Regions from separate parts of the Serratia liquefaciens ATCC 27592 genome, predicted to be linked through region 1. Evidence: predicted binding sites of a transcription regulator. Region 1 holds the regulator's gene; each other region holds the start of a gene.
What was found. The regulator PurR, encoded in region 1, represses purine synthesis genes. The targets are predictions, from matches to a motif close to CANGCAAACGTTTGCNTG.

Region 1 (7,831 bases):
CTGGCTATTAAATATAAAAATTGAAAACGCCCGGTGCAGTAATCCCTGCTGGTGCACCAGCGTTTTGGTTTGCGACCCCACGGAATTATCTTCGGCGTCCACCAGAATCAGCATTTCGTCCATTAATGATCTCCTTCGGCAGTAGCCATCATTCCACACGGGTAAAAACAAAAAAGCATATTAACCAGATCCAAATGTATAAATTGAGGCCATTCACCCTGAGTCTGGATCGCTATCCGACCCTGCTGTTCCTTGCGAGGGGTATAGTACCTATTTCCATCAACCATAGGGCACATACTGTGCGATTGCTATTGATAAGGTGACAATGTCACAGAAACTCTGCCGCTCCCGCCCCGGCATACATTGAAATCCCTTATGCGGCAACGCTATACTGAATTTCGCTTCAATCCATCCGCCATTGGCAACGGCACATCCAATCAGAGGAATTATGCGCTTACTCCATACCATGATCCGCGTCGGTGACCTGCAACGTTCCATCGACTTTTATACCAAGGTATTAGGCATGCGCTTGCTGCGTACCAGCGAAAACCCGGAATACAAATACTCGCTGGCGTTTGTAGGCTATACCGATGAAAGCGAAGGTGCGGTGATTGAACTGACCTATAACTGGGGCACCGACAGCTACGAAATGGGCAGCGCGTTTGGCCATTTGGCGCTGGGCGTCGACGATGTCGCTGCAACCTGTGACAGCATCCGTAACGCCGGCGGCAAGGTTACTCGCGAAGCCGGCCCGGTTAAAGGTGGCACCACGGTGATTGCCTTCGTTGAAGACCCGGACGGTTACAAGATCGAACTGATCGAGAACAAACATGCTGGGCATGGTCTGGGCCACTGAGGTCGATTAAGGGCGCTTCCTGCGCCCTTATTTTTATCTGCGTGATAACCGCCTGCAACCGGGCGCAAAATTTGCCATAATGCGCGCTGCATTCGATGAAGATAAGAAACTGATGGCCGAAAAAAGTGATCTTAACGCCCTGAGTGGCCGTTTTCGTGGGTTTTACCCCGTAGTCATAGACATAGAAACTGCCGGATTTAATGCCAAAACCGACGCACTGCTGGAAATTGCCGCCGTTACGTTAAAAATGGATGAAAACGGCTGGTTGCAGCAGGACGAGACCCTGCACTTCCACGTGGAGCCTTTTGAAGGTGCCAACCTGCAGCCGGAAGCGCTGGCCTTTAACGGCATAGACCCAAGTAACCCATTGCGCGGTGCGGTCAGTGAGCACGATGCGTTGCACGCTATTTTTAAAGCCGTGCGCAAGGGCATTAAGGATCGTGGCTGCAACCGGGCAATCATTGTGGCGCACAATGCCAATTTTGATCACAGCTTCCTGATGGCCGCCGCAGAGCGCGCCAGCCTGAAACGTAACCCCTTCCATCCATTCGCCACCTTTGATACTGCGGCGTTGAGTGGGCTGGTACTGGGGCAGACGGTGTTGGCCAAAGCCTGCATCGCCGCCAATATCCCGTTCGACAGTTCCCAGGCACACTCTGCCCTGTATGACACCGAGCAAACCGCGTTGCTGTTCTGTGAACTGGTCAACCGTTGGAAACGCTTGGGTGGCTGGCCACTGGCGGTCGAAAACACCGACTAAGACAAAAAAATCGGGCGGCCCAGTCTTCACTGGTGCCGCCCGATGGATCCCAACAATAAAACCGAGCCGATTATGGCTGCTGGTCTTCCTGCTGTTTGTACTTCTCTGCCGTTTCTTTGATCAGCTGCTGCAGTTCGCCGCGCTGATACATTTCGATGATGATATCGCAGCCGCCTACCAGCTCACCGTCGACCCACAGCTGTGGGAAGGTCGGCCAGTTGGCGTATTTCGGCAACTCGGCACGGATGTCCGGGTTCTGCAGAATATCAACGTAGGCAAAGCGTTCGCCACAGGCAGACAGCGCCTGCACGGCTTGCGCAGAGAAACCGCAGTTTGGCAATTTCGGTGAACCTTTCATGTACAGCAGAATCGGGTTCTCAGCGATCTGGTGCTGAATTTTTTCAATCGTCGTCGTCATTGTATTGCTTCCTCAAGCCAAGTCTTATGGCTACAACATGCATCACACCGGCCATTGTAGCGGCTGGAACAGTCGCAAGAAAACGCCATCTTTTGCAAGGGCATTTCCCCGTAGTCAGTCGCGTCTTACCGGCAAAGCCTTTCCGGTCAAAACATATGCGCAGAATAACATTTTTAATCTGGCCATTTCACTAATATATTTTGCCATCAAAATGCGCCGTTAAATAATCCCGCCGACGGTGATTGTCGCTTTTTTATACATCAACGGATTGATTTTTCAGCAAAAAAAATGCCATTAACGTTTTCTCACAATATGGATTATCATTTATGAGTTCTTCGCTGTTTTATATGGCGAAATTCGGGAATACTGTCCTTCTTTCGATATCTGTTCCGGGGCCAAGGTTGGTAACGTCGACATGCGTTTAATTCTTACGCTTTTTGTGCTGTTGTTTACACAGCTATTCTTCAATCTGGCGCATGCTGCGCCACAGGCGCGTATTGCCGCCGAGCAACGCAAAAGCCATGTCAACGAAGCCCGGCCAGATGACCGCAAGAAAAAGAAAGCGGTAAAAGCCAGCAAAAAAGCAAAAACCACCACCCCGCAGAAAACCGCCAAGGTTTCCAAAGCCAAAACGGAAAAAACCGCTAAAAAGATCGTCAGCGCCAAATCGAAAGGCAAAACTCAGAAAATAGCCAAAATCAAAGTTACCCCGCCGAAAAAGGGTTACAAAAAAGGCTATGGTCGCCACCGCGAAGCCGGGATGGCCACCGCAAAACTGGTGCGTGATGATAAACCGTTGAAGCTGACTCCAGCGCACAAAAAACGCTATCAGCACGCCAAGCAAACCGCGATGGCCAAACTGATGGACCAAATGGGCAAGCCTTACCGCTGGGGCGGTACTTCACCAAGAACCGGTTTCGACTGCAGCGGCCTGATTTACTACGCGTATAAAGACGTGGTGAAAATAAAAATGCCGCGCACCGCCAACGAAATGTATCACCTGCGAGACGCCGCGCCGATCAAGAGAAGCGAACTGGAAAGCGGTGACCTGGTGTTCTTCCGCATTAATAACCGCGGCGTGGCAGACCATGTTGGCGTTTATCTGGGCAACGGCAAATTTATTCAGTCACCGCGTACCGGTGAAGAAATTCGGATCAGCCAACTCGACAATGACTACTGGCAAAACCATTACATCGGCGCCCGCCGTGTAGTAACACCGAAAACCATTCGATAATTTCTTTGGCGGCTGGCTTGCCCAGCCGCTCTCCCCTGACTGATTTTCCTACTGTCCCTAAAGCACCCAATCCTTTAGCCAGCCCCCACTGTATTTCATCGCGAAAATTGCTAAGCTAAATACCCACAATAAAAACAGGTCAATTTAAGGTCCGTTGCTTTAGCGGCGAGTTGACACTGTACAAGGAGGAAGCAATGTCGTTTGAACTGCCCGCACTACCTTATGAAAAAAATGCCCTCGAACCGCACATTTCGGCAGAAACCCTGGAATACCACTATGGCAAGCATCACAACGCCTATGTGGTCAACCTGAACAATTTGCTGAAAGGCAGCGAGTTTGAAGGATTATCCCTTGAAGCAATCATCAAGGCTTCCAGCGGCGGCATCTTCAACAATGCAGCTCAGGTATGGAATCACACCTTCTATTGGCACTGCCTGTCACCTCAGGGCGGTGGGGAACCTCAGGGCAAATTGGCTGCCGCGATCAACCAGGCTTTTGGTTCTTTTACCGCCTTCCGGGAACAATTCAGCGACGCCGCGGTGAAAAACTTTGGCGCAGGCTGGACCTGGTTAGTGAAAAAGCCGGATGGCTCGCTGGCGATTGTTAATACGTCGAATGCGGCCACGCCGTTGACTGGTGAAGACAAACCGTTGCTGACCGTCGACGTTTGGGAACACGCCTACTACATCGATTATCGCAACGCACGACCGGCCTACCTGGAAAACTTCTGGGCGCTGGTTAACTGGGCATTTGTGGAGGAAAATCTGGCGTAACGCGGGGAAAATACAACCAGGCGTAGCGAACTGCGCCTGGTTGACTGAAGAGTATCAGTTCAATGCTGCGGTGAAGCTAAAAGCGATAATCACAGCCAGCGCACCCAGGGTGGTGAACAGTGACATTTTCAAATCGGTATCCATTACAACTCCTTTTCAGATTGGGTTTCCCAAGGGTAAAAGGCACACAATTAATGTGTTAAACCATTTTCCCACAGTTGGCCGATAAAATCTTGTTATCATTTCCCAGTTTATAATACCGATTACCTCTTCCCCTTTTGCTCAATATGGGACAAAATTCGCAGTTCACAACTGTGTACCGGCAAAATGCCCCTCCTGACCAAGCGCTGACGACTTCAACACACTAAAAACTCAGTTTTCGCTTCTTTGGAGAAGGATCTACGCAGGCAAACGATTAACATCACACTTACATACTGCAACATGTGAGTTCAGGAGTCATTCTTTACATGGCAACGATTAAAGATGTGGCCAAACGCGCTGGCGTTTCCACCACCACCGTTTCGCACGTCATCAATAAGACTCGTTTCGTCGCCGAAGAAACAAAAGCGGCCGTTGGCGCCGCGATCAAAGAGCTGCACTATTCACCCAGCGCCGTGGCGCGCAGCCTCAAGGTCAATCACACCAAATCTATTGGTCTGCTGGCCACATCGAGCGAAGCACCCTACTTTGCCGAAGTGATCGAGGCGGTGGAAAACAGCTGCTACAGCAAAGGCTATACGCTGATCCTGTGCAACTCACATAACAATCTGGACAAACAACGCGCCTATCTGGCGATGTTGGCGCAAAAGCGCGTCGATGGCCTGTTAGTCATGTGTTCGGAATACCCGGACCAACTGCTGGGCATGCTGGAAGATTATCGCAATATCCCGATGGTCGTCATGGATTGGGGCGCCGCACGCGGTGACTTTACCGACACCATTATCGATAACGCCTTCGAAGGCGGCTATCTGGCCGGGCGCTACCTGATTGAACGCGGCCACCGCGATATCGGGGCCATTCCGGGCCAACTGGCGCGTAATACCGGCGGCGGCCGCCATCAGGGCTTTTTAAAAGCCATGGAAGAAGCCAATATCGACGTGCGTGAAGAGTGGATTGTTCAGGGCGACTTTGAGCCGGAATCTGGTTACAAGGCCATGCATCAGATACTGTCGCAGAAACAACGTCCTACCGCAGTCTTCTGCGGTGGCGATATCATGGCCATGGGTGCGATCTGCGCCGCCGATGAACTTGGCCTGCGCGTACCACAAGACATATCGGTGATTGGCTACGATAACGTACGAAACGCCCGCTACTTCACCCCGGCACTGACCACCATTCATCAGCCCAAAGAGCGTTTGGGCGAGATGGCCTTCACCATGCTGCTGGATCGCATCATCAGCAAGCGTGAAGAGTCGCAGGTGATTGAGGTTCATCCCAAGCTGGTTGAGCGCCGTTCGGTCGCTGACGGCCCGTTCATCGATTACCGCCGCTAATTATCTGCGCCGGAAACTCTCACGGTTTCCGGCGTCATTCTTCGCTTAGCCACTCCTGATTCAAGGTTTCACTGTCTCCCAGATAATCCAGCAACCAGGCCATAGCCGGTGACGGCGTATTTTGCTGCCAGGTCAGGCAACAAGGACTGGCGGGAAATGGCTGTTGCAACTGTAGCGCCACCAGTTCCCCGCGCTGCACCAAAGGCAATACCTGATGCGCGGGCATCATGCCAACGCACAACCCGGCACACAGGCAGTCCACCGCAGAAGCCCAGTCCGGCACCACCAGGCGGCGCTGGTTGTCCAACGTCCAGGTCACGCGCTTGGGCAGGTTGCGCGAGGTATCTTCCAGGCACAGCGACGGAAAGGGCCGAAGTTGATCGTCGTTCAACAGCCCCTCTATCGCGGCCAGCGGGTGATGCGGACTGGCCACGCACAACCAACGCATATCTCCCATATCGCGAAAGGCGAAACCGCCGCCCACCGGCACCGCCCTTGTGGCGCCGATCGCCATATCGGCACGACCGTCCACCAGCGCATCCCATACGCCATTAAACACCTCCGGCTGAACCAGCAATTCGACGTCGGGGAAATGGCGGTAAAAATCCAGCACCAATTGGCGACTGCGTTGGGGTTTAACGATGATATCCACCGCTATTTTCAATTGGCCCCGCCAGCCGTTAGCGACCTGTTGGCACTGTCGGCGCGTGTCGAGCATTTTTTTGATGACACCACGCGCTTCCTGAATAAACAGCACGCCAGCCGGTGTCAGTTCCACGTCGCGATGACGGCGCTCAAACAGCGGTACCGCCAGCCATTGCTCCAACTGCCTCACCGTATAACTTACCGCCGACGGTACCCGATGCAGCTCGTGCGCCGCGGCGCTGAAACTGCCGGTGCGGGCCACCGCATCGACGACATCCAGGGAATATTCAGACCACATAGCTTTGCCTTCAATTTTTTTAACAGCACCTCGCAAATATTACCGTTTCACAAGCAGAGATCCAGCCGGATACACTTGCCGGCGCTAAAAACCTGCGACAATAAAATATTAACGAGAAATACCATGCGAAATTCCTTTGGTTTTATGTTCTACCTTGCCGGCCTGAGCATGCTGGGATACCTGGCCACCGATATGTATCTGCCCGCCTTCGGCATGATGCAGCAAGATCTGCAGATTTCCGCCGGGGCAATCAGCGCCAGCCTGAGCATCTTCCTGGCCGGGTTTGCCTTTGCACAACTGCTGTGGGGCCCGCTTTCCGATCGCCTCGGCCGTAAACCGGTGTTGCTGATCGGTCTGGCGCTGTTTGCCCTCGGCTGCCTCGGCATGCTGTGGGTGCAAAATGCCGTGCAACTTTGGTCGCTGCGCTTTATCCAGGCGATTGGGGTTTGCTCCGCTGCCGTTACCTGGCAGGCCTTGGTGATTGACCGCTATCGCGAAGGCAAGGCTAACCGCGTGTTCGCGACCATTATGCCGCTGGTAGCCCTTTCACCGGCGCTGGCTCCGTTGGTGGGTGCCTGGTTGCTGAACCACATGGGCTGGCGCGCCATTTTCGCCGTGTTGCTGGGCATTACCGTGCTTCTGCTATTGCCGACGCTGCTGCTGAAAGAAAGCGCCAAAACCGTGCCTTCCGACGACAATAAGAAAAGCGCGCTCAGTTTCTTCCAACTATTAAAGTCACGCATCTTCAGTGGCAACGTTATGATTTTTGCCGCCTGTTCTGCCGGCTTCTTCGCCTGGCTGACCGGTTCACCGTTTATTCTTGGTGATATGGGGTATAGCCCGAACGACATCGGTCTGAGCTATGTGCCGCAGACGCTGGCGTTCTTATTAGGGGGCTATGGCTGTCGTACCGCATTGAACCGCATGAATGGCAACACCTTGTTGCCTTGGCTGTTGGTAGTTTATGGTGTCAGTATGGTTGCATTATATCTGGTTGCCACCCTGACTCAGCCCACGCTCACTACGTTGTTAATTCCGTTCTGCGTGATGGCGTTGGTCAACGGAGCCATTTACCCTATCGTGGTAGCCAATGCGTTGACCCCGTTCCCGGAGGGAACCGGTAAAGCTGCCGCCTTGCAAAACACCCTGCAATTAGGCCTGTGTTTTGTCGCCAGCATGCTGGTTTCGGCCTTTATCGCCCAGCCTCTGTTGGCAACGGTCACGGTAATGGTGTCGACGGTGGTATTGGCCGCGTTGGGCTATCTGATGCAACGGAGAAAGGTAATGGACGATCGACAGGCGACGCGTCAGGAACATGCTAACTCCGCGTCATAATTGCCAGTATTAATAATTA
Region 2 (7,831 bases), 520 kb from region 1:
TTGCAGACGCGCAACGATCAGATCTTGCTCGTAAATCACCCGGCCATCGTCCAGCGGAATTTCTTTACCGAGGATCTTCAACAGCGTGGATTTACCGGCGCCATTACGCCCAACCAGACAAACGCGTTCGTTGTCTTCAATATGAATTTCGGTGTTATCTAAAAGCGGCGCATCGCTGAAGGACAGCCAGGCACCGGACATGCTGATTAACGACATAGTAATTATTTTCCTTCGCCGGCGTGGGTAACCAGCCAGCAGTTATGAATTTGACGGTTACGGGCAAAGTCCTGCGACTGCGTCTGGGCGGTAATTTCTTTCGCCTCCAGACCCAGGGCGCTCAGACCGGCCATATCCATCTGGAAACCGCGCTTGTTGTTCGAGAACATGATGGTCCCGTTACGACGCAGCAACCGTTTCAAATCTTGCATCAGCACCAGGTGATCGCGCTGAACGTCAAAAGTGTTCTCCATCCGCTTGGAGTTGGAGAAGGTCGGCGGATCGATAAAGATCACGTCGAATTGTTCGTCGGCATTTTGCAGCCATGACAGGCAATCCGCATGGATCAATCTGTGCTGTTTGCCGGTCAGGCCGTTAACGCGCAGGTTTTTCTCAGCCCATTCGAGATAGGTACGCGACATATCCACCGTGGTGGTACTGCGCGCACCACCCAATCCGGCGTGTACGCTGGCGGTGCCGGTATAGGCGAACAGGTTGAGGAAGTCTTTGCCCTTGCTCATCTCACCCAGCATGCGGCGAGCAATGCGGTGGTCGAGGAACAGGCCGGTATCGAGATAGTCAGTCAGGTTCACCCACAGCTTGGCGTTAAACTCTTCCACCAGCAGGAACTCGCCCTTCTGCGCCAGTTTTTCATACTGGTTTTTGCCTTTCTGACGCTCACGGGTTTTCAGGATCAGCTGATTGGACGGCAATTCCAGCACCGCCAGCGTGGCATTGATCACATCGAACAGACGTTGACGCGCTTTCTGCGCATCGATGGTTTTCGGCGGCGCATACTCTTGTACCACCACCTTGCTGCCGTAGCGGTCTACCGCCACGTTGTATTCCGGCAGGTCAGCATCATACAGGCGATAGCATTCAATGCCCTGCTGTTTGGCCCACTTGTCGAGCTTCTTCAGGTTCTTGCGCAGGCGGTTGGCAAAATCTTCCGCGACCTGAATACCGCCGGAGCCCTGTGGGTTTTCCGCCAGTTGGTAATTTTTCTGCACGCAGTCCAGCGGGCCATTTTTGGCCTTGAACTGGCGTTCGGCACGCAGCTGCAGGCAGCTCAGCAGTTCCGGCGATGCGCTGAACAATGACAACTGCCAGCCGCCGAATGCGCTCTTCATGATGCGGCCCAGCATATTGTGCAAGGCGATCAGCGCCGGTTCACTTTCCAGACGCTCGCCGTACGGCGGGTTGCACACTACGGTGCCCGTCGGGCCTTCCGGCAGTGGATTGGTCAGTTTGGCTACGTCGTTGACGTTAAAGGTAATCAGTTCGGCAACGCCTGCACGACGGGCATTGCCGCGCGCCATTTCAATCACCCGACGATCGATATCAGAACCGAAGAAACGTGAGGTGGTTTCTTGCAAGCCACGGCGTGCACGCACCTGTGCTTCGGTGATCACTTCGCGCCACAGATCGACGTTATGGCCATTCCAGGCGGTAAAGCCCCAATGTTGACGGTGCAGACCCGGAGCGCGATCGGAAGCTATCATCGCCGCCTCGATCAATAGCGTCCCCGAGCCACACATAGGATCGAGCATCGGAGTCCCCGGCTGCCAGCCGGAACGTTGCACAATCGCCGCCGCCAGGCTCTCTTTAAGCGGTGCCTGGCCGGTCAAATCACGGTAGCCACGTTGATGCAGGCCTTCACCGCTCAGATCGAGCGCTACGCTGGCCATATCGCGCTGCAGGAACACATTGACGCGAATATCCGGCTGCTGCTTCGCAACCGTCGGACGCTGGTCGAGTTTGCGAGTAAAGCTGTCGACGATGGCGTCCTTAACCTTCAACGCACCATATTGGCTGTTGCGGATCTCTTCGTTCACGCCACTGAAATGCACGGCGAAGGTTTTATCCACGCCGAAAATGTTGGTCCAGTCGATCGCCTGCACACCCAGATACAGATCCAGATCGCTGTGCACGCGGAATTCATTCAGCGGCAGCAAAATACGTGAGGCCAGACGGCTCCACAGCAAGCTTTGGTACAGAAGACGATCGTCACCCTGAAAATGTACCCCACCCTGCACTACTTTACAGGCGTGAGCGCCCAGCGCTTCCAGTTCGCTTTTTAACAGTTCTTCCAGTCCACGCGCCGTGCTGGCAAACAGAGAGTTCATATCGTACTTATCACCAAAAAGAAAATTGTTGCGCATTATAGCTAATCCAGACCGCTTGTCATAAAGTTGCTCCCTTCTATTTAATAATCGCACGGGGATAAGGGTGATTACGCTTTCGAAAATTTACGTTCATCCGGTGAAATCGCTTCGTGGTTTGCAGCTTTCGCACGCGCAGGCTTCCAGCAGTGGATTGGCTTTCGACCGTACCTTTATGATCACCGAACCGGATGGCACCTTTATTACCGCGCGCCAATATCCGCAAATGGTGATGTTCACCCCGGCTCTGCTGCCCGATGGGCTATTCCTGACCGCGCCGGACGGAGAAAGCGCCGCCATCCGCTTCAGCGATTTCGCCCCTGAGGCGCAACCGACCGAAGTTTGGGGCAATCATTTCACCGCCCTGATTGCGCCGGCAGCGATTAACAGCTGGCTGAGCGGTTATTTCCAGCGTGAAGTGCAGCTGCGTTGGCTTGGCCCCGAGCTGACCCGCCGCGTGAAAAAACACCCGGAAATCCCCCTTTCTTTCGCCGACGGCTATCCTTATTTGCTGATCAACGAAGCCTCATTCAACGATTTGCAGCAGCGTTGCCCCGGCAGCATCAAGCTTGAGCAGTTCCGCCCCAATCTGGTGGTCACCGGCGCGAATGCCTGGGCCGAGGATGGTTGGCAGGTGATCCGCGTCGGTGACGTGATGTTTGATCTGGTCAAACCCTGTAGCCGCTGCGTGTTGACCACCGTCAGCACCGAACGTGGGCGCAAGCACCCAAGCGGCGAACCCCTGAGCACTCTGCAGAAATTCCGCACGGCTGATAACGGTGATATCGATTTTGGCCAGAATATGGTGGCGCGCAGCAGCGGTATTATCCGCGTCGGCGATAGAGTAGAAGTGTTATCCACCAAGCCGCCACGCCCGTATGGCGCTGGAAAAGTGGTTGAGAGCGTGCAGGCACCGCAGGACAGTGAACATAGCGTCACTATCGAATACGCGGGAACGGTGTTTACCGGCAATAATCAGCAGATCTTACTGGAGCAGTTGGAACAGCAAGGGCTCCGCGTGCCTTATTCATGCCGTGCGGGAATTTGCGGAAGTTGTCGCATCACTTTGGTCAGTGGCGAAGTGGCGCCGCTGAAGAAAAGTGCGGTAGCCAACAATGGCACCATCCTTTGCTGCAGCTGTATTCCAAAAAGCGATTTGACGCTGGCGTAATCGCCGTTATACCGCCCTGTCGTAAGCCGGGGCGGAGGTTTCATCTTGCGCGCAGGGTTTAAGGCGATCGTGCATCACTTTGATGGCGTCACCCAGAACCATAGTGCGGCCAGCGACGGAGAGTTGGTTTTGCGCCAGCAGGCACAGGCTGGCGTTATCACCGGCTTCCACCACCAGCAGACGCGCTTCAACGCCGCTCTCCATCACCTTCACCGCCGCTAATTCGCCATTTTTCGGCTGCAACGGGTAATGCTGCTGCGAGAAATGCCAGCTTTTCGGCATCAGCGGTTTCAGGAAGCGATAGGCCACCAGGGCATTTAATACCAGTTCGGCGCGTTGTTCATGGCTGAGCTTTATCTGTTTGCACTGCTCTTCATAATTAAAATAAAGCGCCGCGTCATCCACACAGAAAGAACACTCATCAAAGGCATCCGGCGTTAACATTTTGGCAGGAAAACGCGAGCGGAAGATCATCCCATTGGCTAAATCCAGCATTAGCCGATCGTGTTCGGCGTCAAAATACCAACGCCAATTATCGTCAGGTTTTATCTTCATGTCTTATCCTTCTCGCTGCCCATGCCACGCCGTATTTACCCTAAAAGGTGATTTTATCACCACTCAAGTCGCTTAAACATCGGATAATTCCGCGAACGATATTTATGCTAGTGGACAAAATATAGACGAGCCGGGGAAGAAATAAACCCCCGGCTGAAAATGAAAGGAAAAATATTAGATGTAGTTAACGATATCTTTAATCAGGCGCGGACCTTTGAAGATAAATCCGGAATAAATTTGTACCAGCGAAGCACCGGCCGCCATTTTTTCCCGTGCGGCCATCAGGGAATCAATTCCGCCAACGCCGATAATCGGTAAACGCCCTTGCAGCTCTAGCGACAAACGACGGATCACTTCGGTGCTGCTCGCCTGCAGCGGACGACCACTCAGGCCCCCCATTTGCTCGCAATAATTCAGCCCCTGGATCAATTTACGATCCAGCGTGGTATTGGTCGCGATCACGCCATCAATATTATGGCGCACCAAACTATCGGCTATTTGGATCAATTCTTCTTCTGAAAGATCCGGCGCGATCTTTACCGCCACCGGCACATATTTGTGATGGCGCGCATGCAATTCCTGCTGCTTATTTTTAATGGCGGCCAAAAGATCGTCTAACGCTTCGCCGTACTGTAAGGATCGTAACCCCGGTGTATTGGGTGACGAAATGTTAATCGCGATATAACCGGCATACGGATAAACTTTATCCATACAGATCAGATAATCGTCTTTTCCTTGCTCGACCGGGGTATCTTTATTCTTACCGATATTAATCCCCAGAATACCGCCGAAATGGGATTTCTTAACGTTTTCAACCAGATTATCCACGCCCTGGTTATTAAAGCCCATTCGGTTGATCAGGCCTTCCGCTTCCACGATGCGGAACAGACGCGGTTTATCATTGCCCGACTGCGGGCGTGGCGTCACGGTGCCAACTTCGACAAAGCCAAAGCCCATGGCACCGAATGCGTCGATGCACTCGCCGTCTTTATCCAGGCCGGCGGCCAAACCCAAAGGATTTTTAAAAGAGAGCCCCATGCAGCTTACTGGCTTGGTCGGCACAGACTGGCGAATAACAAATTCTAACGGGGTGCCGGTGACGCGGCGGAGCTGATGAAAAGTCAATTCATGCGCACGCTCGGGATCGAGCTGGAACAACGCTTTTCTGATGAGGGGGTAGTACATGTACTCTCCTGATTTCCCGGTTGCAAACCGGGGGCGTATTATCCGGTATCCCTTGGCCAATTGGAATTGATTAAAAGCAAAAAAAGCGTTTTTAACGCAATCGTTTCCCCTTACGGGGAGCCAATGCCCCGCCAATCCGCATTTACGCATATCAAAATCAAAAAATGAGATTTAAGTAACCCGCCCCTTTGCTGATAGGTTTAAAACACTTCTCGACGATTTTTTAATTAAACCTAACTTTTAGTTATAAGGAGTGGTAATGCGCGTTATATCACTGTCCGGCAGCCCTCGCATCCCATCACGTTCAGCGGCCCTGCTTTCCTTGAGTAAAAATTGGTTGCAGCAGCAAGGTGTAGAAGTGATCTCCTACACCCTGCACGACTTTGATGCAGAAGACTTGCTGTACGCCAATTTCAATAGCCCGGCGATAAAAGCCTTTACCGAGCAACTGGCTTTGGCCGACGGCCTGTTGGTCTCTACGCCGGTGTATAAGGCCTCGTTTTCCGGTGCGCTGAAAACCCTGCTGGATCTGCTGCCGGAGCGAGCGCTTGACCATAAGGTGGTGTTACCCCTGGCCACCGGCGGTTCTATTGGTCATATGTTGGCAGTGGACTATGCCCTTAAGCCGGTGTTGGCGGCATTGAAAGCTCAGGAAGTGCTGCATGGGGTGTTCGCCGACGACAGCCAGGTGGTGTTGAGCGGTGAAGATATCACGCTGTCCGACGGGCTGGCATCGCGGTTGGAAGAAGCCCTGGAAAGCTTCTACCTGGCACTCGGTCGCCGTAAACCGCCCCAGGCAAAACTCTCCCCGTCTCTGTTTGCACGTCAAACCGCCTGACAGCACGCTCTATATAAGGAAAGAGAATGACGCGACTTTCATCACTTGGCCGTTGGCTTGGCACTGGCGCTTTGGCCGGCATCATCTCACTGGCGTGGATCAATTCCGCCAGCGCACAGGATCCGGCGCAGTTTCGTATTGGTTATCAAAAAGGATCGGTCAGTCTGGTATTGGCAAAATCCCACCGCCTGCTGGAACAGCGTTTCCCCACTACCAAAATCAGTTGGATCGAATTCCCCGCCGGCCCGCAGATGCTTGAGGCGTTGAACGTCGGCAGTATCGATCTGGGCAGCACCGGCGATATTCCGCCGATCTTTGCCCAGGCCGCCGGGGCGGATCTGCTGTATGTCGGCGTAGAGCCACCTAAACCCAAGGCGGAAGTGATCCTGGTGCCGGAAAATAGCCCGATCAAAACCGTCGCTGATTTGAAAGGCCACAAGGTCGCCTTCCAGAAAGGCTCCAGTTCCCACAACCTGCTGCTGCGTTCGCTGCAAAAAGCCGGACTGAAATTCACCGATATCCAACCGGTTTACCTGACGCCAGCAGATGCCCGCGCTGCATTCCAGCAGGGCAACGTCGATGCCTGGACCATCTGGGACCCGTACTATTCCGCAGCCTTGTTGCAGGGCGGCGTGCGGGTGCTGGGTGACGGCACCGATTTGAATCAAACCGGCTCCTTCTATCTGGCGGTGCGCACTTATACCGAAGCTAACGGGCCGTTTATTCAGCAGGTGCTCGATGAGTTGACCAAAGCGGATGCGCTGACTCAAAGCGACCGGGCGCAAAGCGTCACGCTGCTGGCGAACGCCATGGGGCTGCCGGAAAAAGTGATCTCGTCTTATTTGGATCACCGTCCACCGACCGCCATCAAACCGCTGGACGCACGCACCATTGCCGCCCAGCAGCAAACCGCCGATCTGTTTTACGCCAACCGTCTGGTGCCCGTGAAGGTTGATATCTCGCAACGCATCTGGCGCCCGAGCGCACAATAATTTTGGAGAATAGACGATGAGCCTGAACGTATTCTGGTTTTTACCAACCCATGGCGACGGCCACTATCTCGGCAGCACTGAAGGCGCGCGTAGCGTCGATTACGGCTATTTGCAGCAAATTGCCCAAGCGGCCGATCGGCTAGGGTTCGGCGGCGTGTTGATCCCCACCGGCCGTTCTTGTGAAGACTCCTGGCTCGTGGCCGCATCGTTAATTCCTGTTACTCAGCGGCTGAAGTTCCTGGTGGCTTTGCGCCCCGGGATAATTTCGCCCACCCTGGCGGCTCGCCAGGCGGCGACGCTGGATCGTCTTTCCAATGGTCGAGCGTTGTTCAACCTGGTTACCGGCGGCGATCCCGAGGAGCTGGCGGCGGAAGGGCTGCATCTGAATCACGAAGAACGTTACGAGGCTTCGGCAGAGTTCACCCACGTTTGGCGAAAGGTGCTGGAAGGGGAAACCGTCGATTTCGATGGTAAGCATATTCAGGTGAAGGGGGCAAAGCTGCTGTACCCGCCGGTGCAACAACCGCGTCCGCCGCTGTATTTCGGCGGATCCTCTGCCGCTGCGCAGGATCTGGCCGCCGAACAGGTTGAAATGTACCTCACATGGGGAGAACCCCCGGCGCAGGTGAAAGAAAAAATTGCCGAGGTCCGCGCCAAAGCGGCGGCTAAAGGTCGCAAGGTGCGCTTCGGTATTCGCCTGCACGTGATCGTG
Region 3 (7,831 bases), 2.0 Mb from region 1:
GCGCAGTAACATACCCGTCATACTTGAAGTTGCATCTGTGTTGGCTGCAGGCGGTCACCCCAGTCACTTACTTGAGTAAGCTCCTGGGGGCTCCCGCCCTGGCCGCGTTACTCGGCAAAGCCTCGCCCCGTTGGGGCCAGCGCAAGCGCTGTTCAACAAAACCCTTGGTTTTGTTGTGATGCAACTCCGATTATTTAGGGTATAAGTCAGGTTTTTCAAACTGCTGATAAAACCTGTTATTAGCGAGAGCGTGCTGACGTGGTCGTTACGACCTTGGCCGTTGACCAATTTGCCGGGAGCAAATTGGAATGACTTCCAGTCGGCCCGGAGGGGAGAATACAGGGATGCATCCCGTAATAGCCCCTCGGTACGCTAAATCCGGGGAATCTCGGACTTAAAACAGCTTTGTTAGTAATCTGAGGTTCGCTGCGGCGAACCTTTTTACCTTTTAATCCTGACGCAGAACCTGACGACCGTGCTCCAGCAGGGCATCGGTCACTTTACGCATCATGCGGCTTTCCGGCGCGAAGCGGTGCCAGAACAGCATGCGGCGCTGGAACAGGCCCGGTGTCAGGTCGATAAGCTCGCCCGACTCCAACTCTTTCTCAATCTGCAGATGCGGGATCATACAGCAGGTGGTGCCCTGACGAGCCAACTGCACGAAGGCTTCCGATGAGTTCACGATATGACAGGGAACGCTGCCCGGCGACAGATCAAAGTTCTGCTGCAGGAAAGCCTGGTGCATGTCATCGAGATGGTCGAACGCCACCGCCGGCGCTTTTAGCAGCGCAGAACGCGTGACGCCGTTCGGGAAGTAGCGCTCGGCAAAACCCTTCGAGGCGACAAACAGATAGTCCAGCGCACCCAACCGGTCTACCAGGCAGCTCGGCAGCGGCTGCGGTTGGATACTCACCGCGCCGACCACTTCACCGCGCCGCAGACGTTCCTGAGTACGGGTTTCGTCTTCCACCTGGAGGTTCAGGCGGATGGGGGAGTCCGTCAGCACCGGTTTTAACGCCGGCAGCAGCCAGGTGGCCAGGCTGTCGGCGTTGACCGCCAGCGACAGCAGCAACGGCGTGTCGATACCGGTGTCGTTGCCCAACCACTCTTCTTCCAGTAACTCGACCTGGTGCAGCAGCGCCAGCAATTTTTGGCCCTGCTCGGTCGGGCGCGGCGGTACGGTGCGGACCAGCAGCGGTTGGCCGAACAGGTTTTCCAACTGCTTAATGCGCTGGGATACTGCCGATTGGGTGATACAAAGCTTTTGCGCGGCGCGCTCAAAGCCGCGCTCACGGATCACCGCGTCCAGCGCTTGCAGCGTTCGATAGTCTGGGCGTTTCATCGGAAAGATATCCCTTACAGTAATAGATACAGGCACTATGCCACATCTGGGGTGTTTTACAGGTGGAAAATCACCGCGCGACTTTACCGCGACGCGCCTAAAAATGCGGCTTAGGGTGAAGAAGTGTGATCCTGCCTGAGTGAAAAATAGCGATTTACCCTATAATACGCACACGTTTTCGTACAGAGGCAATGGACATATTATGACGCAGGATGAACTGAAAAAAGCGGTTGGCTGGGCCGCGCTGGATTACGTAACCCCTGGCACCATCGTTGGGGTAGGTACCGGCTCTACCGCCGCCCACTTTATTGACGCGCTTGGCTCGATCAAGCATCAGATCGAAGGGGCGGTGTCCAGCTCCGACGCCTCCACCGCCAAGCTGAAAAGCCTCGGCATCCACGTGTTCGACAGCAACGAAGTGGATTCTCTGGATATTTACGTTGATGGTGCAGATGAAATCAACCGCCAGATGCAGATGATCAAAGGCGGCGGTGCCGCGCTGACTCGCGAAAAAATCATTGCCGCCATCGCGCGCAAATTTATCTGCATCGTCGATGCCAGCAAGCAGGTCGACGTGCTGGGCAAGTTCCCGCTGCCGGTCGAAGTGATCCCGATGGCGCGTTCCTATGTGGCGCGTGAACTGGTGAAGCTGGGTGGCTTGCCGGAATATCGTCAGAATGTGCTGACCGATAACGGCAACGTGATTCTCGATGTGCACAACCTGAGCATCGTCGACGCCATCGCGCTGGAAAACAAAATCAACGGTATCGCCGGCGTGGTGACCGTCGGTTTGTTCGCCAACCGCGGCGCCGATGTGGCGCTGGTCGGCACGCCTGAAGGTGTGAAAGTCGTCGAATAACCGCATGTGTTAGCAGGGGCGTCGCCATGGCGCCCCTCTGGAATACGATCTTGGATCCCAGCGGACCGCATAATTCACTGGCTAAAATATCTTTTCTTTAAAGCGCCAAATTTGGTGACATATGTCACATTGTCAGCGTTAGCTCCACAAAGCTTCTGTCTATTTCTTTCCCTATGGCATTTTCTGCCACAAACCGCCAACATCGCTGAGCCTTGTACTGACGGGCGGGCAATCGTTTGTATTGCCGCCCGCGTTATTTTTGTTATGTTGGATGCGTGCTGTTAACAACAGCCGCTTCTGAAGTCTGAACATAGGGTCGGGTAAATGGCAAAAGTATCATTGGAGAAAGACAGGATTAAATTCCTGTTGGTGGAAGGGGTTCATCAGAGCACGGTAGATAATCTGCTGGCAGCCGGATATACCAACATTGAATATCACAAAGGTGCGTTAGACACCGAAGCGCTTAAGGCATCCATCCGCGATGCTCACTTCGTCGGCATCCGATCGCGTACGCATCTGACCGAAGAAGTCTTCGCCGCTGCAGAAAAGCTGGTGGCGGTAGGGTGTTTCTGCATCGGCACTAACCAGGTTGATCTGAAGGCGGCGACCAAACGCGGCGTTCCGGTGTTTAACGCACCTTTCTCTAATACCCGATCCGTGGCCGAAATGGTGCTGGGCGAACTGCTGCTGATGCTGCGCGGCATTCCATCCGCCAACGCCAAAGCGCACCGCGGCGAATGGCAAAAATTGGCCGTGGGCTCGTTTGAAGCGCGCGGCAAGAAGTTGGGGATTATCGGCTACGGCCATATCGGTACCCAACTGGGCATCCTGGCCGAAGGCCTGGGCATGAAAGTGTTCTTCTACGATATCGAGAACAAGCTGCCGTTGGGCAATGCTCAGCAGGTGCGCCACCTGTCAGACTTGCTCAATATGAGCGACGTGGTGACGCTGCACGTGCCGGAAACCCCATCAACCAAAAACATGATGGGTGCAGAAGAGCTGGCACTGATGAAGCCGGGCTCGATTCTGATCAACGCTTCGCGCGGCACCGTGGTGGATATTCCGGAACTGTGTAAGGTATTGGCCAGCAAGCACTTGGCCGGCGCGGCGATCGACGTCTTCCCGGAAGAGCCTGCGACCAACAGCGAGCCGTTCAACTCACCGCTTTGTGAATTCGATAACGTGATCCTGACCCCGCACATTGGCGGCTCCACTCAGGAAGCGCAGGAGAATATCGGTGACGAAGTGGCCGGCAAGCTGGCGAAATATTCCGACAACGGCTCAACCCTGTCGGCGGTAAACTTCCCGGAAGTGTCCCTGCCGGCGCATGGGCCTAACGCCAGCCGCCTGCTGCACATCCATGAAAACCGTCCGGGTGTACTGACGCAGATTAACCAAATCTTCGCTGAAGAAGGGGTGAACATCGCCGCGCAGTACCTGCAAACCGGTGCGGAAATCGGCTATGTGGTTATCGACATTGAAGCGGAAACCGAGCGTGCCGATGCGGCGTTGCAACGTATGAAGGCGATTGACGGCACTATCCGTGCTCGCTTGCTGTTCTGATTGAACGTGCTGTAACGAATAAAGGCCGGATTTATCCGGCCTTTTGCTATTTAACGATCTGCCAAACCCAATTCTGCGCGGGGGTCACAATCTCCGGCAGCGGAATATCCCAGTGTTCCACTGGCACCTGTTCGACCTGCTGGCAATCATGGGCCAGGCCTATCGGATAAGGGCCACGGTGTTGCCAGTTTTGCAGCGTACGATCGTAGAAGCCACCCCCCATCCCCAGGCGCTGGCCCGCGCTGTCAAAGGCCACCAACGGCGTCAGTACCACGTCGAGCGAGCCCAATGGCAGCACGTGGCGCACGTCGAGCTCGGGCTCGAGAATATTGAAGCGGTTGTGCACCAGCGGCGTTTCAGGGGTGTAATGCAGGAATAACAGATTACCCTTGCTGAACGGGTGCAACACGGGCAGATAAACCTGCTTGCTCAACTGCCACAGCCGTTCAATCAACGGGCGGGTATTTAGCTCACCGTCGAACGACAAAAATACCGCGATATTCTGCGCTGCCAGGATGCGTGGATGTGCAGCGATGCGTTCAGCTATCTGCAGGGAGGATTGTTGTTGTTGTTCAGGCGTTAGAGCGCGTCTACGCTGACGGATTTGATTTCGGATATTTTGCCGCTGCTGGGCATACTGGGCTTGAAAAGACATAGTCAGCACACATACCGCTGAGGAAGGGGGAATCTCCGAGATGCCGTCGCAGGCTGTAACCCTTGAACCCATGGTTCAAGGTGAACGTGCTGTCGCAATCTTAAGGCTTCTCGGCGGGCCGAGCATGCACACCGATCGCGGATCATCACATTCTGTTGGTACTAAATATCGGCTCAGGGGACTGGCCCGCTGGCGAACATCTCAGAGAAATTTTTTACTCATTGCCAAAACCTGAGGTTTCAGCAACTTAAGTTATTCGAATTGTGCATCCTGACGTTCAGAGATGCGACCCTGTTCAAGCAAAGCCTGTTCAATGGTCTGTTGCAGCATGCGAATGCGTTGTTCCATATTGGACGCATAATCACGGGTTTTCAACCGTTCTTGAGCAAGTTCATGACAAACGTTCAATGCTGCGATGAAAACGAGCTGCTCAGTATTTGTGACTCTAGTGCGAACTTTAAGATCTTGCAACCGTTCGTTAAGATCGACCGCGGCCATGTTCAACGCATCTTGTTGTTCTGGCGGGCAATTGACTCTTAAAGAGCGACCAAAAATTTGAATATCTACCGGTTGTGCAGACATGCCACCTTCCTGCCTAAATTTCGCGCCAGCCCCAGCTTGCCCTGACCGGGCCTACCAAAGCGGGCGCCACTATATATACCTCGGTACCAAGATACAACCCCTTTTTCAGTACCTGGTTGTAATCTACTGCGTCAGACATTACCAGTCAAAAAAGGGTTTCAAAATGCGTATTTAGCGTCATTTCGTCCCCTGCCGGCAGCGTGTGAGTTCTGACACATCACGATTATAACTAGCCACTGAGGTGTCGCGCTTATCTGGTACAGCGACGGACCTTGGTGGTAGCATAACACGAACTTATCCTGCCAACGATGACGAATGCGCATGTCTATACAGAATACATTTCCAAGTTACCAATCTTTGACCGTTGCTCTCAACCAGCAAGCGGTGGCGTTAACCGCAGCAGAAATGCACGGCCTGATCAGCGGCCTGCTGTGCGGTGGCAGCCGCGACGCCGGCTGGCAATCGCTGGTCTACGATCTGACCAATGAAGGCGTGGCCTTCCCGCAGGCGCTGAGCCTGCCGTTACAGCAACTTCATGAAATCACGCGTGAAACGCTGGAAGATGACGACTTCATGTTCCAATTGATGATGCCGGAAGGCGAAACCGTCAGCGTGTTTGACCGCGCCGATGCGCTGGCCGGTTGGGTGAATCATTTCCTGCTGGGGCTGGGCATGATGCAACCCAAGCTGGCGCAGGTGAAAGACGAAGTGGGCGAGGCGATCGACGATCTGCGCAATATCGCTCAGCTCGGTTATGACGAAGACGAAGACCAGGAAGAGCTTGAGCACTCTCTGGAGGAAGTGGTGGAGTACGTGCGTGTGGCGGCCATTTTGTGCCACACCGAATTTACCCGCCATAAGCCGACGGCGCCGGAAAATGCCAAACCGACCTTGCACTAAACACCCGATTTCACGTCCTTAGCGGCCGTGAGCACAGGCAGATTGATTTCAGGAGAAGGTGATGACTCAGCAGGAATTCAACGGCCGCCGTCAGGCGCTGTTGGCTAAAATGGCTCCGGCCAGCGCGGCAATTATTTTCTCTGCGCCGGAAGTGACGCGCAGTGCAGATACCGAATATCCCTACCGTCAGAACAGCGATTTCTGGTATCTGACCGGCTTCAACGAACCGGGTTCGGTGTTGATTCTGGTCAAGAGCGACGAGACGCACAACCACAGCGTGCTGTTCAACCGGGTGCGCGACCTGACGGCGGAAATCTGGTTTGGCCGTCGTCTGGGGCAAGAAGCGGCTCCGGCGAAACTGGGTGTGGACCGCGCGCTGCCGTTCGATGAAATCAACGATCAATTACCCCTGCTGCTCAATGGCCTGGACGTGGTTTACCACGGGCAGGGCCAATACGACTACGCCGATAAAATCCTGTTCGATGCGCTGGACAAGCTGCGTAAGGGTTTCCGCCAGAATCTTCAGGCACCGGCGACCGTGACCGACTGGCGTCCGTGGGTGCATGAAATGCGCCTGTTCAAATCGTCTGAAGAGCTGGCGATCATGCGCCGCGCCGGTGAAATCAGCGCGCTGGCCCATACCCGCGCGATGCAGAAATGCCGTCCCGGCATGTTCGAATACCAGCTTGAAGCGGAAATTCATCACGAATTTACCCGCTTTGGCGCTCGTTATCCGTCTTACAACACCATTGTCGGCGGCGGTGACAACGCCTGCATTTTGCACTACACCGAAAATGAAAGTGAATTGCGCGATGGCGATCTGGTGCTGGTCGACGCCGGCTGTGAGTATAAAGGCTACGCGGGCGACATCACTCGTACCTTCCCGGTCAACGGCAAGTTCAGCCGGCCGCAGCGCGCGGTGTATGACATCGTGCTGGCATCGCTGACGCGTGCCCTAGAGCTGTTCAAACCGGGTACCAGTATCCGTGAGGTCAATGATGAGGTGGTACGCATCATGATCACCGGGCTGGTGGAGCTGGGGATCCTGAAGGGCGAAGTGGAGCAGCTGATTGCCGAACAGGCCCATCGTCAGTTCTACATGCATGGACTTGGCCACTGGCTGGGGCTGGATGTGCACGACGTCGGGCATTACGGCACGCCAAACCGCGACCGCACGCTGGAGCCGGGCATGGTGTTTACCGTCGAGCCAGGGCTGTACATCGCGCCGGATGCCGACGTGCCGGAAGAGTACCGCGGCATGGGCATTCGCATTGAAGATGACATTGTGATCACTGCCAACGGTAATGAAAACCTGACCGCCAGCGTAGTGAAAGACGCTGACGCCATCGAAGCACTGATGGCGGCGGCAAGGTAACGGCATGAGCGTAATTATTGTTGGCGGCGGCATGGCGGGCGCGACCTTGGCGCTGGCCATTTCATCACTCACTCAGGGAAGAATGGCGGTTGATCTGGTCGAAGCCACCCGACCGGACGATCGTAGCCATCCGGGGTTTGACGCCCGCGCCATTGCCTTGGCGCAGGGCACCTGCCAACAGTTGACGCGTATCGGCGTTTGGCCGGCATTGCGCGATTGTGCGACTGCCATCACCGAGGTACACGTCAGCGATCGCGGTCACGCCGGGTTCGTTAATCTGTACGCGCAAGATTATCAGGTTGACGCGCTAGGGCAGGTGATTGAACTGCACGACGCCGGGCAACGGTTGTTTGCGTTGCTGGCCAAGGCACCCGGCGTCACGCTGCATTGTCCGGCCAGAGTGGTCGATGTGGTGCGCACGGCGGAGCAGGCCGAGGTATTGCTGGATAATGGTCGGCGTATCAGTGGAAAATTGCTGGTGGCAGCGGACGGCTCGCGCTCGGCGCTGGCACAGGCCTGTAATCTGCAATGGCAGCAAAGTGACTATCCGCAGTT
Region 4 (7,831 bases), on a different replicon from region 1:
GTCTCAGAGTTCCCGAAGGCACTAAGCTATCTCTAGCGAATTCTCTGGATGTCAAGAGTAGGTAAGGTTCTTCGCGTTGCATCGAATTAAACCACATGCTCCACCGCTTGTGCGGGCCCCCGTCAATTCATTTGAGTTTTAACCTTGCGGCCGTACTCCCCAGGCGGTCGACTTAACGCGTTAGCTCCGGAAGCCACGCCTCAAGGGCACAACCTCCAAGTCGACATCGTTTACAGCGTGGACTACCAGGGTATCTAATCCTGTTTGCTCCCCACGCTTTCGCACCTGAGCGTCAGTCTTTGTCCAGGGGGCCGCCTTCGCCACCGGTATTCCTCCAGATCTCTACGCATTTCACCGCTACACCTGGAATTCTACCCCCCTCTACAAGACTCTAGCTTGCCAGTTTCAAATGCAGTTCCCACGTTAAGCGCGGGGATTTCACATCTGACTTAACAAACCGCCTGCGTGCGCTTTACGCCCAGTAATTCCGATTAACGCTTGCACCCTCCGTATTACCGCGGCTGCTGGCACGGAGTTAGCCGGTGCTTCTTCTGCGAGTAACGTCAATGCAATGTGCTATTAACACACTACCCTTCCTCCTCGCTGAAAGTGCTTTACAACCCGAAGGCCTTCTTCACACACGCGGCATGGCTGCATCAGGCTTGCGCCCATTGTGCAATATTCCCCACTGCTGCCTCCCGTAGGAGTCTGGACCGTGTCTCAGTTCCAGTGTGGCTGGTCATCCTCTCAGACCAGCTAGGGATCGTCGCCTAGGTGAGCCATTACCCCACCTACTAGCTAATCCCATCTGGGCACATCTGATGGCATGAGGCCCGAAGGTCCCCCACTTTGGTCCGTAGACATTATGCGGTATTAGCTACCGTTTCCAGTAGTTATCCCCCTCCATCAGGCAGTTTCCCAGACATTACTCACCCGTCCGCCGCTCGTCACCCAGAGAGCAAGCTCTCCTGTGCTACCGCTCGACTTGCATGTGTTAGGCCTGCCGCCAGCGTTCAATCTGAGCCATGATCAAACTCTTCAATTAAAAGCTTGATTTGCTTCAACTCGTGAAGCGATGCTCGAAAATTAACTTTCGTAATATTCATCAGTTAAACATGTCAACTAAATGAATTATTGCTTGGTCACTCTTCAAGACTTGATATTTTTTTGAACCCGAAGGTTCTGGATATCGTCTTGTGGAGTGCCCACACAGATTGTCTGATAAATTGTTAAAGAGCAGTGAGTTAGCCGCCGTAGCTTGCTATCTCGAGGTGGCGTATAATACGCTTTCCTCTTTCAGAGTCAACCCCTAAATTTCAGGATTTTTTCTCTTCGAACCCCGGAGACTCTGTGAAGTTGTTCACATGTTCCGTGTCGATGGAGGCGCATTATAGGGAGTTCCTCGCAGGCCGCAACAGGTATTTTCGACAAAAACGATCGTTTGCTGCATTCCACAGCAAAAGCCCGCCTTATACCCTGTTGTGCACAAACTTATCCACAGAAGCCATTTGCACGGAAAATTTACGAGCGCCACGCAAACGTTTTCGCTACAATTCCCCGCGACGAAACGCTCCCCTTTTTATGGGGGCGTTACCTGAATTTGTGCCTGATACCCCCTTTATAGAGAGAAAAACCTTTCCTTATAGAGAGTAGAAGGTGGAAATTCACGTAACGCTCTTTTATTGCGACTCCAAAGCCAAGGGATAAAACCATGCAACAACCTCGTCCAATCCGCCGGGCCCTGCTCAGCGTCTCTGACAAAGCCGGTATCGTTGAATTCGCCGAAGCGCTTTCAAGCCGTGGCGTTGAACTGCTCTCCACCGGCGGTACCGCTCGCCTGCTGGCAGATGCCGGTCTACCTGTTACCGAAGTTTCCGACTACACCGGTTTCCCGGAAATGATGGATGGACGAGTAAAGACGCTGCACCCGAAAGTGCACGGCGGCATTCTGGGCCGTCGCGGCCAGGACGATGGCATCATGAGCCAACATGACATCAAGCCGATCGACATGGTGGTGGTAAACCTGTATCCGTTCGCCCAAACCGTGGCGCGCCCGGATTGCTCGCTGGAAGATGCAGTAGAGAATATCGACATCGGCGGCCCAACCATGGTGCGCTCCGCGGCCAAGAACCATAAAGACGTCGCCATCGTGGTAAAGAGCAGTGACTACGCCGCTATCATTACCGAGATGGATAACAACGACGGCTCACTGCAATACGCCACCCGTTTCGATCTGGCTATCAAGGCGTTTGAACACACCGCCGCTTACGACAGCATGATCGCCAACTACTTCGGCGCGCTGGTGCCGGCCTACCATGGCGAAACCGAGCAGCCTTCCGGTCGCTTCCCTCGCACGCTGAACCTTAACTACATCAAGAAGCAGGATATGCGCTACGGTGAGAACAGCCACCAGCAGGCCGCCTTCTATATAGAAGAGAATGTTCAGGAAGCTTCTGTCGCCACCGCCGATCAGCTACAGGGCAAAGCGTTGTCGTACAACAACATCGCCGATACCGATGCGGCACTGGAGTGCGTGAAAGAGTTCGCCGAACCGGCCTGCGTTATCGTCAAGCACGCCAACCCCTGTGGCGTGGCGATAGGCGACGATATTCTGGCAGCCTATGAGCGTGCCTATCAAACCGATCCTACCTCCGCGTTCGGCGGCATCATCGCCTTTAACCGCGAACTGGACGCCGCCACTGCGCAGGCCATTATCAGTCGTCAGTTTGTGGAAGTGATTATCGCCCCTAGCATCAGCCAGGAAGCGCGCTCCCTGCTGGCCGCCAAACAGAACGTCCGCGTGCTGGCCTGCGGCCAATGGCAGCAACGCGTTGCCGCTCTGGACTTCAAGCGCGTCAACGGCGGCTTGCTGGTGCAGGATCGCGATCTGGGCATGGTGAGTGAAAGCGATCTGCGCGTAGTGTCCGAACGCCAACCTACCGCTCAGGAATTGCGTGATGCGCTGTTCTGCTGGAAAGTGGCCAAGTTTGTTAAGTCTAACGCCATTGTTTATGCGCGCGACAACATGACCATCGGCATAGGTGCGGGGCAAATGAGCCGCGTTTACTCAGCCAAGATCGCCGGCATCAAAGCCGCCGACGAAGGTCTGGAAGTCAAAGGCTCCGCCATGGCGTCCGACGCCTTCTTCCCGTTCCGTGACGGCATCGATGCCGCGGCAGCCGTTGGCATCACCTGCGTGATCCAGCCAGGCGGGTCGATCCGTGATGATGAAGTGATTGCCGCCGCCAACGAACACGGCATTGCGATGATCTTTACCGATATGCGTCACTTCCGCCATTAATCCTTTTTGCTGCGTGCGCTGCGGCGCACGCCCTTCGTGGAGCACCTGATGAACATTTTAATTATCGGCAACGGCGGACGCGAACACGCGCTGGCCTGGAAAGCAGCCCAATCACCGCTGGCGGACAAAGTTTACGTAGCACCGGGCAATGCCGGTACCGCGCTGGAACCAGGTCTTACGAACGTCGATATCTCCGCTACCGATATTCCGGCCCTGCTCGCTTTTGCCCAGAGCAACGATATCGGCCTCACCATTGTTGGGCCGGAAGCGCCGCTGGTGATTGGCGTGGTTGACGCCTTCCAGGCCGCCGGTCTGAAAATCTTTGGTCCCTCTCAGGCCGCAGCTCAGTTAGAAGGCTCTAAAGCCTTCACCAAAGATTTCCTGGCGCGCCACAATATCCCAAGCGCCGAGTACCAAAACTTTACCGAAGTCGAACCGGCGCTGGCCTATGTTCGCAGTAAAGGTGCACCGATCGTCATCAAGGCCGACGGCCTGGCTGCCGGTAAAGGCGTGATTGTTGCCATGACGCTGCAGGAAGCGGAAGACGCCGTGCAAGACATGCTGGCAGGTAACGCTTTCGGCGATGCAGGCCACCGCATCGTGGTGGAAGAATTCCTGGATGGGGAAGAAGCCAGCTTTATCGTTATGGTAGACGGAGAAAACGTAGTGCCGATGGCCACCAGCCAGGATCACAAACGCGTCGGCGATGGCGACACCGGCCCGAACACCGGCGGTATGGGAGCTTATTCCCCGGCGCCAGTGGTGACCGATGAAATCCACCAACGCGCGATGGACCAGGTTATCTGGCCAACCGTGCGTGGCATGGCGGCGGAAGGTAACACCTATGTCGGCTTCCTTTATGCCGGACTGATGATCTCTGCGGACGGTCAACCGAAAGTCATTGAATTCAACTGCCGCTTTGGCGATCCGGAAACACAGCCGATCATGCTGCGTCTGCGCTCTGATCTGGTTGAACTGTGCCTGGCCGGTGCGGAAGGCAAGCTGGATGAGAAAACGTCTGAATGGGATGAACGTCCTGCGTTAGGCGTGGTACTGGCAGCCGGCGGTTATCCGGGTGACTATAACAACGGTGAGGTCATTCAGGGTCTGCCGCAGCAAGAAAGCGCCGACGGCAAGGTATTCCATGCCGGCACCCGCATGCAGGGTAACGACGTGGTGACCAGCGGTGGCCGCGTTCTGTGCGTTACCGCACTGGGTGAAACGGTGGCTCAGGCGCAACAACGCGCTTACCAATTGGCGGAAGGCATTCAGTGGCCAGGCAGCTTCTGCCGTAAGGACATTGGCTATCGTGCGATTGCACGCGGCAAATGATCTGAACGCTAAAATCTCTGAGGGCTCCGCCATGCGGGGCCTTTTTTATAGCTGATCTTCTTTCGGTTCCCAGCGGCAAAAATCGTCATTTGCCACCAGCAGCAGTTCACGCCCTTCTGGCGCATCCAACCAGGCAATATTCACCGGTTGGCTGCTGTTGCGGGCGCGGCGCTCAATCCAGGCTTCGGCACTGCCGTCCAGCCCTGGTTTCAACGTTTGACCATCGCAGGTTTGCACCGTGCCCTGTTGCCAACGCCCCTGCAGCAGTTTCACATTGCCGGCACGCAGCGCATTACTCACTTCAAGCACTCGACGCGCCTGGTATTGGTACAGCGCGATTTCATCGGCGGTCAGTTGTTCACGCCGCGTGGCCAGTTGACGCTGCATAAAGCTTACTTCGCCGTCATCGGTGAAGCGAAGTTGAATAGAGTCACGATCGCCATCGGCATCGGTGCGTTTAATCTGGCGCAGTTCGCCGTTTTGGTATTCGTACAGCGTGGTGACGGTGCCCGGACCGCGATAAGGACTGTAGACACTCATCAGCACCTGTGGGCGATGCCGATCGTCGTCTTTGCGCCACAGGCGAATAACGCCCTGGTCGGCCACAAAGCCGCTGGCACTAAAGGCAGGGGGATCTGAATGACTGCTGCAGGCACTCAGGACACCGGCAAGGCCGATGACCATGAGCGCCTGTCGGATAAACAAAAGGGGCGCTATTGCCCCCCTGTTTAATCTTTTCACCAACACGCAGTATTACTTAACCGCGTCTTTCAGTGCTTTACCAGAAACGAACGCAGGCACGTTAGCAGCTGCGATTTTGATTTCTTTACCAGTCTGCGGGTTGCGACCAGTGCGCTCGTTGCGGTGGTTGACCTTGAAAGTACCGAAACCAACCAATTGTACTGCATCACCTTCTTTCAGAGACTCAGTAATAGCAGCCAGGGTGGATTCCAGAGCCAGTTTAGCTTGTGCTTTGGAAAGGTCAGCCTTGTCCGCGATTACATCAATCAGTTGAGTCTTGTTCATAAGTTATCCTTACAGTGTGTTTATCGTTTGCAAAGCATCGAGTGCGACGGATATGCCGATTGACAGCACTCCCTGCATACACGCACCGATAGCCACTTTTTTTACGCCCCCCAAATGTAGACCAGACAGGGTGCGGATGTGAAGCCTTAAGGCATGACAAATCAGGCGTTAAATCACGTTTTCTTGCCTTATTGCGTTAAATTTATCCCGATATTACTCACCGCGGCCTCGCGGAGGTCAGAACGCAAGCCTTTGATCAGCTCTAAATCGCGTTCCTCGCAGTCAGCCAACAGGCGGAAAATTTCCCATTGGATGTCCCATTCTTCCTCTACCGCAGGCAAAACCTTGAGCTCATCGTCGGTCATTTCTTTACCGGCCTGAGTCATTTCCAACATCGCCACGGTGCGAATTGACGTTTCGCTAATGGCGATGGCGTGCTCTAGCGTCTCCCCGCTGAGTCGCGAATGGATCAGTTCCCCTAATGCGATACAGGCGTCAATAGCCGGGTAAACGCCGTAAAGATCGTAATCTTCTGCCGAAGGTATCGCCTCTTCCAACTTCTCCAGCTGGCTGTCAAAGTTGACCTTGGCGTCCTTGACCACCAGCGTTTCCCACACCAAATCCAGAATGCGGCGGTAAATCGCCGGATCGCCAAACTCGGTTTGCAGGCAGAACATCTGGTAATTCGGATACATACGCTCGCACAAACTGGCCATAAAGGTCAAATGTTGCCAGCTTTCAAGCTTTTCCAGACGTAAATGGATCGGGTTACGTAGCATTATTCACTCTCTTACGCGTTATCTGCGCCGCAGTGTACCCGAAATCGGTCATTGCGACACCTCTGGATGCTGCTGCAACCAGCGCTGGAAGGCCGGCCGGCGCGAGGCGATGGCATCAGCCCAGCGCGTAGGTTCCGGCAAACGGTAGCCCGCCATACAACGTTGTACCCAGGCCAACGCACTGTCTGCCCCGACGCGGTGGCCGGTAGAGATAAACAACGGGTTACAACGCGCCTTGCTACGCCACACCCAGCCAAGCTGCTCGCCTTTATCTTCCAGCGGCGCCAACGCGCCGACGGCGGCGTCCAAAGGGGCGAATTTACCGCACAGACGCTTTTTGGCGACGCCAATGGTCGGTACGTCGACCAGCAGACCGAAATGGCTGGCAACGCCCAGTCGGCGCGGGTGTGAGATACCATGGCCGTCGACAAAAACCAAATCCGGCTTCTGCTGCAATTGCTCCCAAGCCGCGAGCAACGCAGGGTATTCACGAAATGATAAAAAACCGGGAATGTAAGGCAGGGTGGTCGCGACACGAGCCACCCGGTACTCCACCAGCTCCAGCGATGGATAGCGCAGGATGGCAATGGCAGCACGCGTCACCTCACCTTCCTGTTCAAAGCCCACGTCGGCACCGGCAATAAAGGCCGGCGACTCGGTCTGGAAGTCATCGTAACGAATCACTTCCGAGGCGCGCTGCAATTGCTCCGCGCGTAGGGCTTGAGTATCTATCACGTCCGGTCCTTAGCGATGGTATTTGCCCGATTGAGCGTGAACCGCCTCGACAAAGGCGCCGGCGTTTTCTGGTGGCACATCCAAATGAATGCCGTGACCCAGGTTAAATACGTGCCCTTCACCGTGACCGAAACCGGCCAGAATAGTTTCCACTTCCTGCGCAATACGCTCAGGTGACGCATACAGCATAGAAGGATCCATGTTGCCCTGCAGCGCGACTTTATCCCCTACGCGACGGCGCGCGTCAGCGATGTCGGTCGTCCAGTCAAGACCCAGCGCGTCACAACCGGTGGCCGCCATAGCCTCCAGCCACTGGCCACCACCTTTGGTGAACAGCGTGACCGGCACGCGGCGGCCATCGTTTTCACGTAGCAGCCCATCGACAATCTTATGCATGTAATGCAGAGAGAATTCGCGGTAGTCACGGCCGGTCAGCACGCCGCCCCAGGTATCGAAGACCATCACCGACTGCGCGCCGGCTTTGATCTGGGCGTTGAGATACAAAATGACGCTGTCTGCCAGCTTATCCAGCAGCAGGTGCAGCGTAGCCGGCTCCGCATACATCATTTTTTTCAGCTTGGTGAAGGCCTTGCTGCTGCCGCCTTCCACCATATAGGTCGCCAGGGTCCACGGGCTGCCGGAGAAACCGATCAGCGGC

Region 2: a site for PurR is predicted at 5,383-5,400, ahead of pyrD (quinone-dependent dihydroorotate dehydrogenase). Genes of this name have one in related genera too.
Region 3: a site for PurR is predicted at 2,427-2,444, ahead of serA (phosphoglycerate dehydrogenase). Genes of this name have one in related genera too.
Region 4: a site for PurR is predicted at 1,532-1,549, ahead of purH (bifunctional phosphoribosylaminoimidazolecarboxamide formyltransferase/IMP cyclohydrolase). Genes of this name have one in related genera too.

The regions. Positions count from the first base shown of each region.
Region 1 is NC_021741.1:2,278,223-2,286,053, reverse strand. It holds gene idi (isopentenyl-diphosphate Delta-isomerase) at 1-123, opposite strand, end outside; gene gloA (lactoylglutathione lyase) at 449-856, shown strand; gene rnt (ribonuclease T) at 936-1,616, shown strand; gene M495_RS10740 (Grx4 family monothiol glutaredoxin) at 1,687-2,034, opposite strand; gene M495_RS10735 (C40 family peptidase) at 2,450-3,268, shown strand; gene sodB (superoxide dismutase [Fe]) at 3,463-4,041, shown strand; gene cydH (cytochrome bd-I oxidase subunit CydH) at 4,096-4,185, opposite strand; gene purR (HTH-type transcriptional repressor PurR) at 4,509-5,534, shown strand; gene punR (DNA-binding transcriptional activator PunR) at 5,569-6,477, opposite strand; gene punC (purine nucleoside transporter PunC) at 6,601-7,812, shown strand.
Region 2 is NC_021741.1:1,762,858-1,770,688, reverse strand. It holds gene M495_RS08160 (ABC transporter ATP-binding protein) at 1-216, opposite strand, end outside; gene rlmKL (bifunctional 23S rRNA (guanine(2069)-N(7))-methyltransferase RlmK/23S rRNA (guanine(2445)-N(2))-methyltransferase RlmL) at 222-2,342, opposite strand; gene M495_RS08150 (YcbX family protein) at 2,446-3,549, shown strand; gene M495_RS08145 (cell division protein ZapC) at 3,556-4,104, opposite strand; gene pyrD (quinone-dependent dihydroorotate dehydrogenase) at 4,279-5,289, opposite strand; gene ssuE (NADPH-dependent FMN reductase) at 5,549-6,127, shown strand; gene M495_RS08130 (sulfonate ABC transporter substrate-binding protein) at 6,154-7,119, shown strand; gene ssuD (FMNH2-dependent alkanesulfonate monooxygenase) at 7,136-7,831, shown strand, end outside.
Region 3 is NC_021741.1:4,281,197-4,289,027, reverse strand. It holds gene M495_RS20070 (oxidative stress defense protein) at 1-9, shown strand, start outside; gene M495_RS20065 (LysR family transcriptional regulator ArgP) at 449-1,342, opposite strand; gene rpiA (ribose-5-phosphate isomerase RpiA) at 1,545-2,201, shown strand; gene serA (phosphoglycerate dehydrogenase) at 2,526-3,764, shown strand; gene M495_RS20050 (5-formyltetrahydrofolate cyclo-ligase) at 3,811-4,419, opposite strand; RNA gene ssrS (6S RNA) at 4,448-4,630, opposite strand; gene zapA (cell division protein ZapA) at 4,672-5,001, opposite strand; gene M495_RS20040 (YecA/YgfB family protein) at 5,323-5,901, shown strand; gene pepP (Xaa-Pro aminopeptidase) at 5,963-7,276, shown strand; gene ubiH (2-octaprenyl-6-methoxyphenyl hydroxylase) at 7,281-7,831, shown strand, end outside.
Region 4 is NC_021742.1:1,583-9,413, forward strand. It holds rRNA gene M495_RS24420 (16S ribosomal RNA) at 1-1,045, opposite strand, end outside; gene purH (bifunctional phosphoribosylaminoimidazolecarboxamide formyltransferase/IMP cyclohydrolase) at 1,712-3,301, shown strand; gene purD (phosphoribosylamine--glycine ligase) at 3,350-4,633, shown strand; gene M495_RS24435 (DUF1481 domain-containing protein) at 4,679-5,317, opposite strand; gene hupA (nucleoid-associated protein HU-alpha) at 5,387-5,659, opposite strand; gene M495_RS24445 (YjaG family protein) at 5,848-6,438, opposite strand; gene nfi (deoxyribonuclease V) at 6,487-7,173, opposite strand; gene hemE (uroporphyrinogen decarboxylase) at 7,183-7,831, opposite strand, start outside.